Regions from separate parts of the Tepidibacter aestuarii genome, predicted to be linked through region 2. Evidence: riboswitches for the same ligand, from Rfam matches in the RefSeq annotation. Region 2 holds a riboswitch; the other holds the start of a gene.
The links. Region 2 has a riboswitch for cobalamin ahead of M2214_RS01280 (cobyrinate a,c-diamide synthase). Riboswitches for the same ligand answer to the same signal wherever they lie in the genome.

Region 1: it holds a riboswitch for cobalamin, as region 2 does, so the genes downstream of both, M2214_RS12855 (MgtC/SapB family protein) here and M2214_RS01280 (cobyrinate a,c-diamide synthase) in region 2, are expected to answer to the same signal.

What each region holds. Positions count from the first base shown of each region.
Region 1 covers NZ_OW235315.1:2,599,722-2,605,850, forward strand. Annotated here, with positions in the region: gene M2214_RS12835 (sensor histidine kinase) at 1-231, opposite strand, end outside; gene M2214_RS12840 (HD-GYP domain-containing protein) at 243-1,340, opposite strand; gene pepF (oligoendopeptidase F) at 1,490-3,274, opposite strand; gene M2214_RS12850 (DegV family protein) at 3,292-4,131, opposite strand; gene M2214_RS12855 (MgtC/SapB family protein) at 4,216-4,872, opposite strand; cobalamin riboswitch at 5,065-5,248, opposite strand; gene M2214_RS12860 (DUF342 domain-containing protein) at 5,531-6,129, shown strand, end outside.
Region 2 covers NZ_OW235315.1:257,883-264,011, forward strand. Annotated here, with positions in the region: gene M2214_RS01265 (phosphotransferase enzyme family protein) at 1-252, opposite strand, end outside; gene M2214_RS01270 (ASKHA domain-containing protein) at 575-2,311, shown strand; gene M2214_RS01275 (DUF1638 domain-containing protein) at 2,328-3,056, shown strand; cobalamin riboswitch at 3,161-3,344, shown strand; gene M2214_RS01280 (cobyrinate a,c-diamide synthase) at 3,440-4,798, shown strand; gene cbiB (adenosylcobinamide-phosphate synthase CbiB) at 4,795-5,742, shown strand; gene M2214_RS01290 (ECF transporter S component) at 5,739-6,129, shown strand, end outside.

The DNA of each region.
Region 1 (6,129 bases), 1.3 Mb from region 2:
ATAAAAACTACTTCCACCAAACCACAGTATAATAACCCTCAACAAAAACACTACATTTGCTGTTACAATACTAGTTATTATTATATCTACATTCTTAAAGAATATAAAAATAATAGATAAAAATATTATTCCAGCAGATACCCTAAAATCATCATTGAATATGTTTATGTATATTTGAGACACAAAAGCTACAATCAAGCTTATAAGTATATTTTTTTTAAATTCTTTCACCTTTAATCTCCTTAATCAGAAAATATATTCTCTAATTCTTTCTCTATAAACAAAGTCTTTTCCTCTATTAAATCTATAAACATATTCTTATGAGTAACATTTTTTCCATTCTTATCTACAAGCAGTTTGATAACAGGTCTATCTAGCATGTGTTTATTTTGATTATACACAATACCCTTATATCCTCGAGATAATTTGACTATAGATCCTTCCTTAAACTTTACTATTCTAGATAAAAATAATCTAACTATATCAAAGTCAAAATCATTGTGACCCAAACTATATATATACTCAGAAGCTTTATATATAGGCATCTTTTTTCTATATACTCTATCAGTTGTCAAAGCATCAAATACATCTGCTACAGAGCATATCCTAGCCATTCCATATATACTGTCTCCCCCCAGCTGATTTGGATACCCTTTTCCATTCCACTTTTCATGATGTTGTAAAATAATTTGTTTACTCAAAGCAGATATTTCACTTCTATAATTATCGCTTACATATCTATATCCGACTTCAGGATGTTTTTCAATTTCAACCCTTTCCTCAGGTGTTAGCTTTCCCGGTTTATTTAAAATTTCAGGATCTATAAAGACTTTTCCAATATCATGCAACAAAGCTCCTAAAGCTAATTTATGGAGTTTTATTTTATCGTACTGCATAAGAATACCGGTATAAAGGCATGATACCATAACATTCAAACTATGCTCATACAAGTAGTCATCAGACATTCTGATTTCATTTATACTATATGATACATCCCTTTTAGATGTTATTATATCTAACAATTCAGAAATAGTGTTATTTATAATATTCATATTTAGTCCTATATTTTTACCTTTTGTAGTCATATTAAACTGATCTTTTATAACCTCTTTTACTTCTCTATACTTTTCTGTGGATATTGTATCATTAGGTTCTATCCCCTCTGATATTTCATCACTTACATGAATATACTGTATATTTTTTGAATCCAGTTGCTTAATATAATTATGATTTAATTTAACATTATCTTGAAGTAGCACTGTTCCATTCGAATATATAGGTTTAGCTACATAATATTCATATTTTTCAACATCTATATAATTAATATTTACAAGTCTCATCATATCACCCCACGCCACATTTTTTTCTGCATATATTATATGTTTCTTTCTATATATTATCAAAGTATATTTTTGACTTCAATGAGGATATAGTCTTTATTTGATAAAAAGAAGAGAAATCTATCGATTTCTCTTCTTTTAATTAAAACTTATTTAGATTTTTCAAGCTCATCTACTAGTTCTTTAAAAGTATCAAGAGCTGTTTGTATAGCTTTTTCATCTTCCATATCAACACCAGCTTTTTTAAGTTGATTAAGAGGATAGTCAGATCCTCCACTCTTTAAAAATTCTAAATATCTATCTAACGCTCCAGAACCTCCACTTAATATATTATGACTAAGAGTTGCAGCAGCAGAGAATCCCGTTGCATACTTATATACATAAAAATTAGAATAAAAATGAGGTACTCTAGCCCATTCCATACCAATCTGCTCATCAACGCATACATCTTTTCCATAGTACTTAACATTTAAATCATAGTATATATTACAAAATTCTTCATTAGTCAAAGCTTCTTGATTTTCAGATTTTTCATGTATTATTTTCTCAAATTCAGCAAACATAGTTTGTCTATATACAGTAGTTCTAAACTGCTCCAAATAATAATTTAGTATATATAATCTTTCATCATCACTTTTACTGTTTTTTAACATATAATCCATAAGTAGTTGTTCATTTAAAGTGGATGCAACTTCAGCTACAAATATCTTGTAATGCGAATATAGATAAGGTTGGTTTTTTCTTGAATAATAACTATGCATAGAATGTCCAAGTTCGTGAGCTAATGTAAATAAAGAATTTAAATCATCTTTATAATTAAGAAGTATAAACGGATGAGAATCATAACTTCCCCAAGAATAAGCTCCTCCTTTTTTACCTTCATTTTCATAAACATCTATCCATCTTTCATCAAAAGCCTTTTGTACTAATTTTAGATATTCATCTCCTAATGGCTTTAATGCTTTAAGTATTATTTCTTTAGCTTCTTCATAAGGTATTTTTATATCTAATTTTTCAACTAAAGGTGTATACATATCATACATATGTATTTCATCTAAACCTAAAAATTGTTTTTTTAGTTTTAAATACTTATGCATAGTATCTAAGTTTTTTTCTATAACACCTATCAAATTATCATATACACTTAATTTTATATCATCCTCAAATAAAGATGATTGTATAGCAGAATCATAATTTCTTGCCTTCGCATAAAAGATTTCCCTTTTAATACTTCCTTCTAATGTAGCTGCAAACGTGTTTTTATACTTTTCATAAGTATTATACATATTTTCAAAAGCATTTTTTCTAACTTCTCTATTTTTACTTTGTAAAAACTTCGAAAAATTCCCATGTGTAAGTCTAACCTTATCACCTTCTTCATCTTCTATCTCAGGAAACTTAATATCTGCAAAAGATAACATATCAAATGCATTCTCCGCAACATTTGCAATATCAGAGCTCATAGCCAAAATTTCTTCTTCTTTTGGAGATAATGTATACGGTTTTTTTCTTAAAATTTGATCTATAAGCTTTTTATACGGCTTTAACTTATCATTATTTAAGTACTCATTTATCTTATTTTCATCTATACTTATTATTTCAGGAATCATAAATGATGTAACAGTTCCTATTTGAGTGGATAACATATCTGACTTTCCAGATAAAGACTGTTGTTTTGTATCTCTTGTATCTTCATGTTGTTTCATATGTGCATATACATACGTATTTTCAGCTAATCTAGATATTTGCTCGTACAAATTTAAAGTTTGATATAGATTGTCTTCAGATTCACCTAAAATACCTTTATATTTTTTTATATCTTCTAAAAGATTTTTGATCTTTTCAAAATCTTTATTTAATTCATCTTCATTTTTATATATGCTTTCTAAATCCCACTTAAATTCACCTTTAATTTCATTTCTATTCATTGACATATCTTCCTCCTTATTTATTAAAAACTAATTAATAAAGCTCCTTCAGATGAATAAGAACCTATAGTTGCTCCTATTTCAGATATTATTATTTCCTTAAAGTTATATTTATTATTAACCATTTCTTTGAATTTTAAAGCTTTATCTAGCGCATTCGAGTGACATATTGCCAATATTTTTTCGGAAGCATTAACTCCTTCATTTTCTATAAAATCGATCAATTTATTTAAACTCTTCTTATCTCCTCTAGCTTTACTATATATTTTCACAAGTCCATCTTCAACTTTTACAGTTATTTTTAAATTTAAAACTTGAACTATTTTTTCTTTAAAAGAGCTTATTCTACCGGCCTTAGCTGCATTTTCTATTGTATTAAGTACAACGTAAGTTGAAATATTTTTTACATCTTTATTAATCTTATCTACTATATAATCTATACTTTTTCCTTTTTCAATCATCTTAATAGCAGCCAAAACTAATAATCCAACTCCCATAGATCCATTTTTAGAATCTATTATCTCTATTCTTTTATTACCGACTTCTTCTAAGTACATATTTTTACCTATTAAAGCATTATTATACGTACTAGATAATCCAGAGGATAAAGATATTACAATAATATTATCCTCCTCACAATGAAACTCTTTTACAAAACGATCTGGAGCTGGACTAGATGTTTTAGGAAGATTAGTACTATTTTTCATTTTTTCATAAAATTCTTTTTTAGTTATATCCACCCCGTCCAAATAAGAATCTTCGTCAAATAAAATATTCAATGGTATAACAGATATATTATACTTTTTCATTATATATTCAGGCAAATCACACGAACTATCAGTTATTAACTTTATATTGTTCAAAACACAACACATCCTTATACATTTATTTAGATAGTAGAATTGATTTAATTGTATCTTTTGTGAATTTTAGTAATTAAATATTCTCTATTCATGTCTAATTTTCACGACATCATCCAAGTCTAAAATACTTTTTACAACGTCTTTAAATTCTATCTTACTATTATAAACTACGACCATTTTCATATCCCAATTCTTATATTCATCAGGAGATATATCTATATTTTTTATAAAAATCTTATTACCTTCTACTATTTCTATAACCTTTGATGTTATATTTGAAATATTTTTTGTATTAATATACAACGTAGTAGTTTTACTAAGCAATATTCTCTTATTTATAAACTTTAAAGTATATAATGTCATAATAAGCAAAAAACAAGATACAAACGCTAAATAATAATATCCAAATCCAATAGCCGTTCCTATACAAGCAGTCACCCAGACACCAGCCGCAGTAGTAAGTCCTCTTATACTATCAGACGTTTTAAGTATCGCTCCGGCCCCTAAAAAACCAATTCCTGATAGCACTTGCGCCGGCATCCTAGCAGGATCCAAATTTACATATTGTATATATTCTTTAAACAACATCAATGACGTAACAGCAACAACACAAGAACCTATAGAAACCAATATATGCGTTCTAAATCCTGCCCATTGATGAGATTTTTCTCTTTCAAGACCAACTACTCCCCCTATAAAAAGAGCAAATAACAACCTAAATGTCATTTCTTTATGAGTCATTAAATCACCTCTTTTTTATTATATTTTTTTATTATATTATAAATCAAATTTTTATATACCAAAAAAAACAGGCCTCTTACAGGCCTGGGGCGAAAAAAAATATTTAGGGAAAGAAAAATATATAAAAAACCTGCCTAAGCGACGTACTAGGACAGGAATAATTTCTTTTTTTCCTGACCCTTCCCTCCGAAGGCTGAAAACTCTATACAGGTAGGTCTCCTGACTTATGATTCATCTTACTCCCTATCCTTCCCGCAAAATAACTCGCAGTGGTTTTATAGGTTTCATCATCAATTACAGTAGCGGGGGCTGCGACGGATTCTAACCGTTCTTCCCTGTTATCCTAAAACTAAGGACCTGCATATTCTATTAAGTTTTCTTATTATTATAATATCACACAATTTCTTTCTTTACAATATATGTAAGAAATATTTTTTTCTATTTTTATTACTTTCTAAAAATGTTATATTTAATATATAAAAAATTCTTCTCTGAAGAACCTTAAGTTTAAATTTTTTTGAAACCATAACAGAATTTATATTTATCCACAATTTAAAAAGGGATATAATCTCCTATTAGTTATAATAAAATTTTTACTAAATATTCAAGTTTCATTACCCGATATATTGTATATGCCCAAATAAATACGAGGTGATTTATGTACATAATACAAAATGAATATTTTGATATTTTCGAAGATAAAGAAAAACTTTATATAAAGACAAAAAAACAAGGGTTTGATATTTCAAAGTTTTCAGATATATCAATCTCACATCCACGAATAAGTATAAAGTATTTTTTAAACCTCAAAAATGCTTTAGAAAACATTACAGACGAAAATGTAGAAATAGGTATATTAAAACCCAAAGTGGAGTTGAGTATATCATCAGATAATACCGAAGTACACTTCAAGTTGAATTTATCAACAGATGAGCTTAAAAATAATAAGCAACAAATAATTCAATCTATATTATCAGAGTTAGAATCAAACAATATAGTGCACGGAATAATCTATACTATACTCGATGAAAATATACAAACACAAGAAAACATATTAATAGCTAAAGCAACACCAGCTAAAAATGGGCAAGATGCTACAATAAAATATTTAGATTTACCAGATAAAAAACCAAATGTACGAGAAGATGGTTCAACTAATCATTATGAAATGAATCTTATATATGAAGTAAATAAAAACGATTACTTAGGAGAAAAAACACCCCCAACTCAAGGTGTTGATGGTTTAAATGTAAAAGG
Region 2 (6,129 bases):
TTGACCATCTTTTTCAGCATAAATTGCAAAGCTTCTGTTTATGTATCCGCCAAATACTTCATAAACATCTAAAACCTTACCTATGTCGTAATGATTTTCAACAAGTTCTATAATTTGACTTCTAACCAAAGCTTTATCCATAGCATCATGAAAATTATCTGCTATATTTTTTAACTCTGAAGAACAATTGAAAAGCTCAGCTTTTTTGTCTATTCCAATATCACCAAAGTACAACATTTTACTAGTATCCATATAATTCTTCCCCCTTAAAGTATTTAATTGTAAAGCGAAACTTAATTCAGATGGAGTTTTTAATCTGGCTTAATTTTTATAATTTTTAGCTTTCGGATAGGTTGAAGCTTGATATTTGAGAAAATAATAAGAATTTAATGTAAGAGAAACAAGAGAAAAGTCCTATAGGACTTATTAGGTTTTATATATTTATTTAATATATTCTCTATGTATATAAAATAGTACATTCAGCCTGTACTATTTTCTGAATTTTGGCAAAATGTAATATATATTAAAATCTATTAATATACATATTGCAAAGTAAAGTTAGGGGCGATGTGGTTTGAAAAAAAACGTATATATAAAAAAAGGACAAAATATACTACAGGGAGTAAAAGAAAATAATATATCATTTTATGCACCATGTTCGGGCAAAGGTATTTGTGGTAAATGTAAGGTTAAAATCAAAAATAGTACAAGTAATATAACTGAAGAAGAAATCAAACATTTGAGCAAAAAAGAGATAAAAGAGGGAATAAGACTTGCATGTAAGACTTACATGACTGAAGATGGAGAAGTTGAAATAGAATACGACATAAATGAATGTAAGAGTGATTCAAAAAAAATAAAATACGGTATTGAAAGCTTGCTAAAGCACAAAAATATAAAAATAGATTTTGAAAATGGAATAAGCATAATAGATTTAATAAAAAAACAATTAGGAAATGTATATATTGATAATGAAATAATGAAAAATATATCTAATATGAACTACAATGAACCTATAAATATAATCTTATATAAAGATAAGATTATAGATGTTAAAGAAGATAATTGTTCCAATGAAAAATACGGTATTGCAATAGATATAGGGACCACAACTGTTGCAATATACTTATTGAATTTAAATACAGGGGAACAAATGAGTGTCAAATCGTTTCAAAATCCTCAGTCATTATATGGTGCCGATGTTATATCTAGAATTAACTATACAATAGAAAATAGAAATGGGATTGATATATTAAAACAAAAAATTATAGAAGAGATAGATTATAATATAGGACTTATTTTAAATAAGTTTAACATAGTTAAAGAGGATGTGTATAAATGTGTAATAGTAGGAAACACTGCTATGTCACACATATTCTGGGGACTTAATCTATATACTTTATCAAAGCTTCCTTTTATACCTGTTAATAGAGATATGTTATACGATAGGGGATCTAATATATTATTTGATAACATGAATAAAAATGCTGTTGTGATGTTTTTACCTAATATAGCAGGTTTTTTAGGATCAGATACGGTAGCTGCTATGATAGAAGCTGATTTGATTGATAATGATAAAAACATATTACTGATAGATCTTGGAACGAATGGAGAGATAGTTTTATCGACTAAAGAATCTCTTTTAGCATGTTCAACAGCAGCTGGTCCAGCCTTTGAAGGCGCCAATATAAAATTTGGGATGCAGGCATTTGATGGAGCTATAAATAAGTTTAAGATAAAAGAAGATATAGAATACGAAACTATAAATAATAAAAAGGCGAGAGGAATATGTGGTTCAGCATTAGTAGATATAGTAAGCGAAATGCTAAAAGCAGGAATAATAAATAAAACAGGAAAAATAACCAATCCACAAAAAATAAAAAATATAAAATTGAGTAATAGAGTAGTAAAAAAAGATAAAAAATATGAATTTAAAATAACTGAGGATATATCCATAACTCAAGATGATATAAGACAATTACAACTAGCAAAATCAGCTATAAGAAGTGGAATAAATATACTGATGCAAGAAGAAAAAATAACTGTACAAGATTTAGATTATATATGTTTAGCGGGAGCGTTTGGTAATTTTATAAATAAGGAAAGTGCAAAAGTAATTGGACTTATTCCAAATATAGATTCTGAAAATATAATATCTCTTGGAAATGCAGCAGGAGAAGGAGCTAAGAAATTTCTTTGCAATGATAAGTTAGAAGAAGATATAAATTACTATATGGATAATACAGAACATATAGATATAGCTAAATATGAAAATTTTCAAGAAGAGTTTTTGAAAAATATATACTTATAATTAGGGGGGAAACGATATGAGATGTAAAGCACTTATATGCGATGTTTTATCTAGGGATTTTTATTATTACAGTTCACTTAGCGATAATATAGTGGATATAGAACTTATGGATTCGTACAACCATTTGTATCCTCAAAAGATGAAGGAGAGTATACAAAAAAAGATTGATAACGTAGATTCATCTAAATACGATTATATATTAATGGGGTTTGGACTTTGTGGAAATGCACTTAATGGAATACAAACTAGAGATATAAAAATAGTTGTACCTAAGGTACATGATTGTATAACACTTTTTATAGGCTCTAAGAGAAAATACAAAGAGTATTTTGAAGAAAGTCCAAATTCTATGTACTATATGTCATCTTGGATAGAAAAAAACGGTATAAATCAAGATATGCAGGATTTAAAAAGCATAGGACTTGGAGAAAGTTATGAGTATTATGAGCAGAAATACGGAAAAAAAGGAGCAAAATATCTGTCACAAATATCTAAGGAATGGATAAAAAGATATAATAAAGCTGTATATGTGACAAATAAATTAGTAAAAGAAAATTATTCTCATGATGTTATAAATATATCTAAAAAAAGACAATGGAATTTTGAAGAAATAAAGGGGAATAGTGATATGATAGAGAATTTAATAAATGGGTATTGGAATGAAGATGACTTCTTGGTGGTTGAAAAAAATAGCAGAATATATTCAACTGGAGACGACAATATCGTAGGTTATGAATACGTATAAAACCAAGGGCGAAGGTTTGAAATATTGAATAATAATATCCTATATGATATTATAAAAAAGTCTTTATTTAACCTTTTATGAAAGTTGCTTTTGAATTCATAAAAGGATATTATACAAAATTAGAATATAAAAATTAATTGGTAAAAGGGAAAGAGGTTAAAATCCTCTACAGCCCCCGCTACTGTAATGAAAGACGAAACCTAAAATATACCACTTCAATTATTTGTAGGAAGGTAAGGGAGTAGGATGAATCTAAGTCAGGATACCTTTTCAATTAATTAAATGGGAAGCCTTCGGAGGGAAGGGTGATAATATATTTTAAATTGTGAATATAAAAACCTAGCCTTAAATGGTTAGGTTTTTTTTAAAAAGGGGTGAATCAATTGAATAAGATATTGATTGCAGGAACTAGTAGTGGCGTTGGTAAAACTACTGTTTCAATGGGGATAATGTCAGCTTTGAAAAATAGAAATCTAAAAGTGCAGCCTTATAAGGTAGGTCCCGATTATATAGATACTTCGTATCATACTTATATAACTAAGCGAAACTCTAGAAATTTAGATTCTTTTATGCTAGGTGATGAGAAAATAAAGCATTTATATCTAAAAAATTCTAAGGATGCAGATATTTCTGTAATAGAAGGAGTTATGGGACTTTATGATGGATTTGGAATAGACATAAATTCTTGTACAAGCTCATACACTTCGAAAATACTTAAAGCTCCTGTTATATTAGTTATAGACGGTAAGAGTATGGCTACATCTGCAGCAGCCATGGTTTTAGGATATAAAAGTTTAGATAAAGACATTAATTTAAGAGGAGTTATAATAAATAATATAGCATCTAAAAGTCACTTTGAGATAGTTAAACGAGCTATCGAAAAGTATACAGACGTTGAAGTTCTTGGATATATTCCAAGAAATATAGAATTTTCCCTTCCCTCCCGACATCTAGGACTAATACCCACAATTGAAATGAAAGAATTAGAACAAAAATTTAGCGATTTAGCACAAATAATAGAAGAACATATAGATCTGGATAGATTAATAGAAATATCAAAATCAGAAGATGTAGTATCAAGCTTTAAGTATGATTTACCTAGGTTTGAAAATATAACAATAGCTATACCGTATGATAAGGCATTTAATTTTTATTACTGGGATAATATAGATATGCTAAAGGATATGGGGGTTACTATAAAGACATTTAGTCCTTTAAATGACAAATATTTACCTGAGTGCGATGGAATATACATAGGTGGTGGATTTCCAGAAATATTTGCAAAAGAACTAGAGGAAAATAAGTCTATAAGAGAAGATATAAAAAGGTATCATGATAATAATAAGCCTATATATGCTGAATGCGGAGGGCTTATGTATTTAGGTGAGAGCATAGTAGATAAAGATAATGAAGAATACAAAATGGTTGGAATATTAAAAGGTAAAAGTGAGATGACAAAATCGCTTAGAAGATTTGGTTATGCAAAAGGATGTGCGTTAATAGATACTACTATATCTAAAAAGGAAGATATGGTTTTTGGACATGAATTTCATCATTCTGAGTTTATAACTAATGAAAAATGTGCTTATAAGGTAACAAAGGAGAGAGACTCTAAAATAATAAAAGAGTGGATGGGTGGATATCAAAAGAAGAATACATTAGCAACTTATTTACATACTCATTTTTACAGTAATTTAAATATTCCTATAAACTTCTTAAATAAGGTGGTAGAAAACAAATGAATATAGTATCAATTTATACTGGATATGTACTAGATATCATATTTGGAGATCCTTATAGTCTACCACACCCTGTTATATACATAGGAAAATTCATAAATTATATAGAAAAAGTTATAAGAAGGATATTTAAAACTGAAAAAAGCCTTAAAATAGGAGGATTCTTTTTAAACTTTATAGTAGTAATTACAACTTATTTTGTAACAGACTTAATTATAAAAGCATCTTTTAATATAAACTATTACTTATACTTAGTTGTAAATTCATTTATTATATACACTATATTTGCTACAAAATGTTTAAAAGATGAAGCTGTTAAAATTTATAAGGTATTAAAGGAAGATGATATAGTAAAGGCTAGAAAACAGTTGTCATTTATAGTTGGAAGAGATACTCAAAACTTATCTAAAGAGGAAATTATAAGAGCCACTGTTGAAACTGTCGCAGAAAATACAGTAGATGGAATAATAGCACCTATGATGTATATATTCATAGGTGGTGCACCTCTTGGGATGATGTATAAGGCTGTTAACACTTTAGACTCTATGGTGGGTTACAAAAATGATAAGTATATGAATTTAGGCTTTGCATCTGCTAAGATTGATGATCTATTTAATTTTATACCAGCTAGAATTACAGCTTGTATAATGGCTATTGCTTCTTTATTTTTAGGATTTGACTTTAAAAGAAGCATCAAAGTATTTATAAGAGATAGAAAGAATCATAAGAGCCCAAATTGTGCATATCCAGAAGGGGCTGTAGCTGGAGCACTTAATATACAGCTTGGTGGGACTAATATATACTTTGGTAAAGAAGTGTACAAGCCTACTATAGGAGACAAGTTGAGAAATATAGAACCAGAAGATATATTAAAAACCAATAGAATAATGTACTTAACTTCAATTTTAACCTTAATAATTTTTACTTTTATACAGGAGGTTATATGAAAAAATTGGTCAAGATTTCAATGCTAATAGCTTTAAGTTTTATAGGGTCATTAATTAAAATACCAGGAACATCTATAGCGTTTGATTCTATGCCAGCTTATTTTGCAGCTTTATCTATATCTCCTTTAGCTGGAGGAATAGTGGGTGTTTTAGGACATGCGATTACAGCATATTTGAGTGGGTTTCCGCTTACAATTGTTATACATAGTATAATCGGAGTTCAAATGTTTTTATTTGTATTTATATTTGGATATGTATATAAGTTTACGCAAATTATTGTGCCTATAATTTTTGGAGTTCTTTTAAACGGAGTTGTAGCACCTCTTATATTAATTCCAGTAATAGGATTTAAGATGAGTGTAGGATTTATAATTCCTTTATCTATAG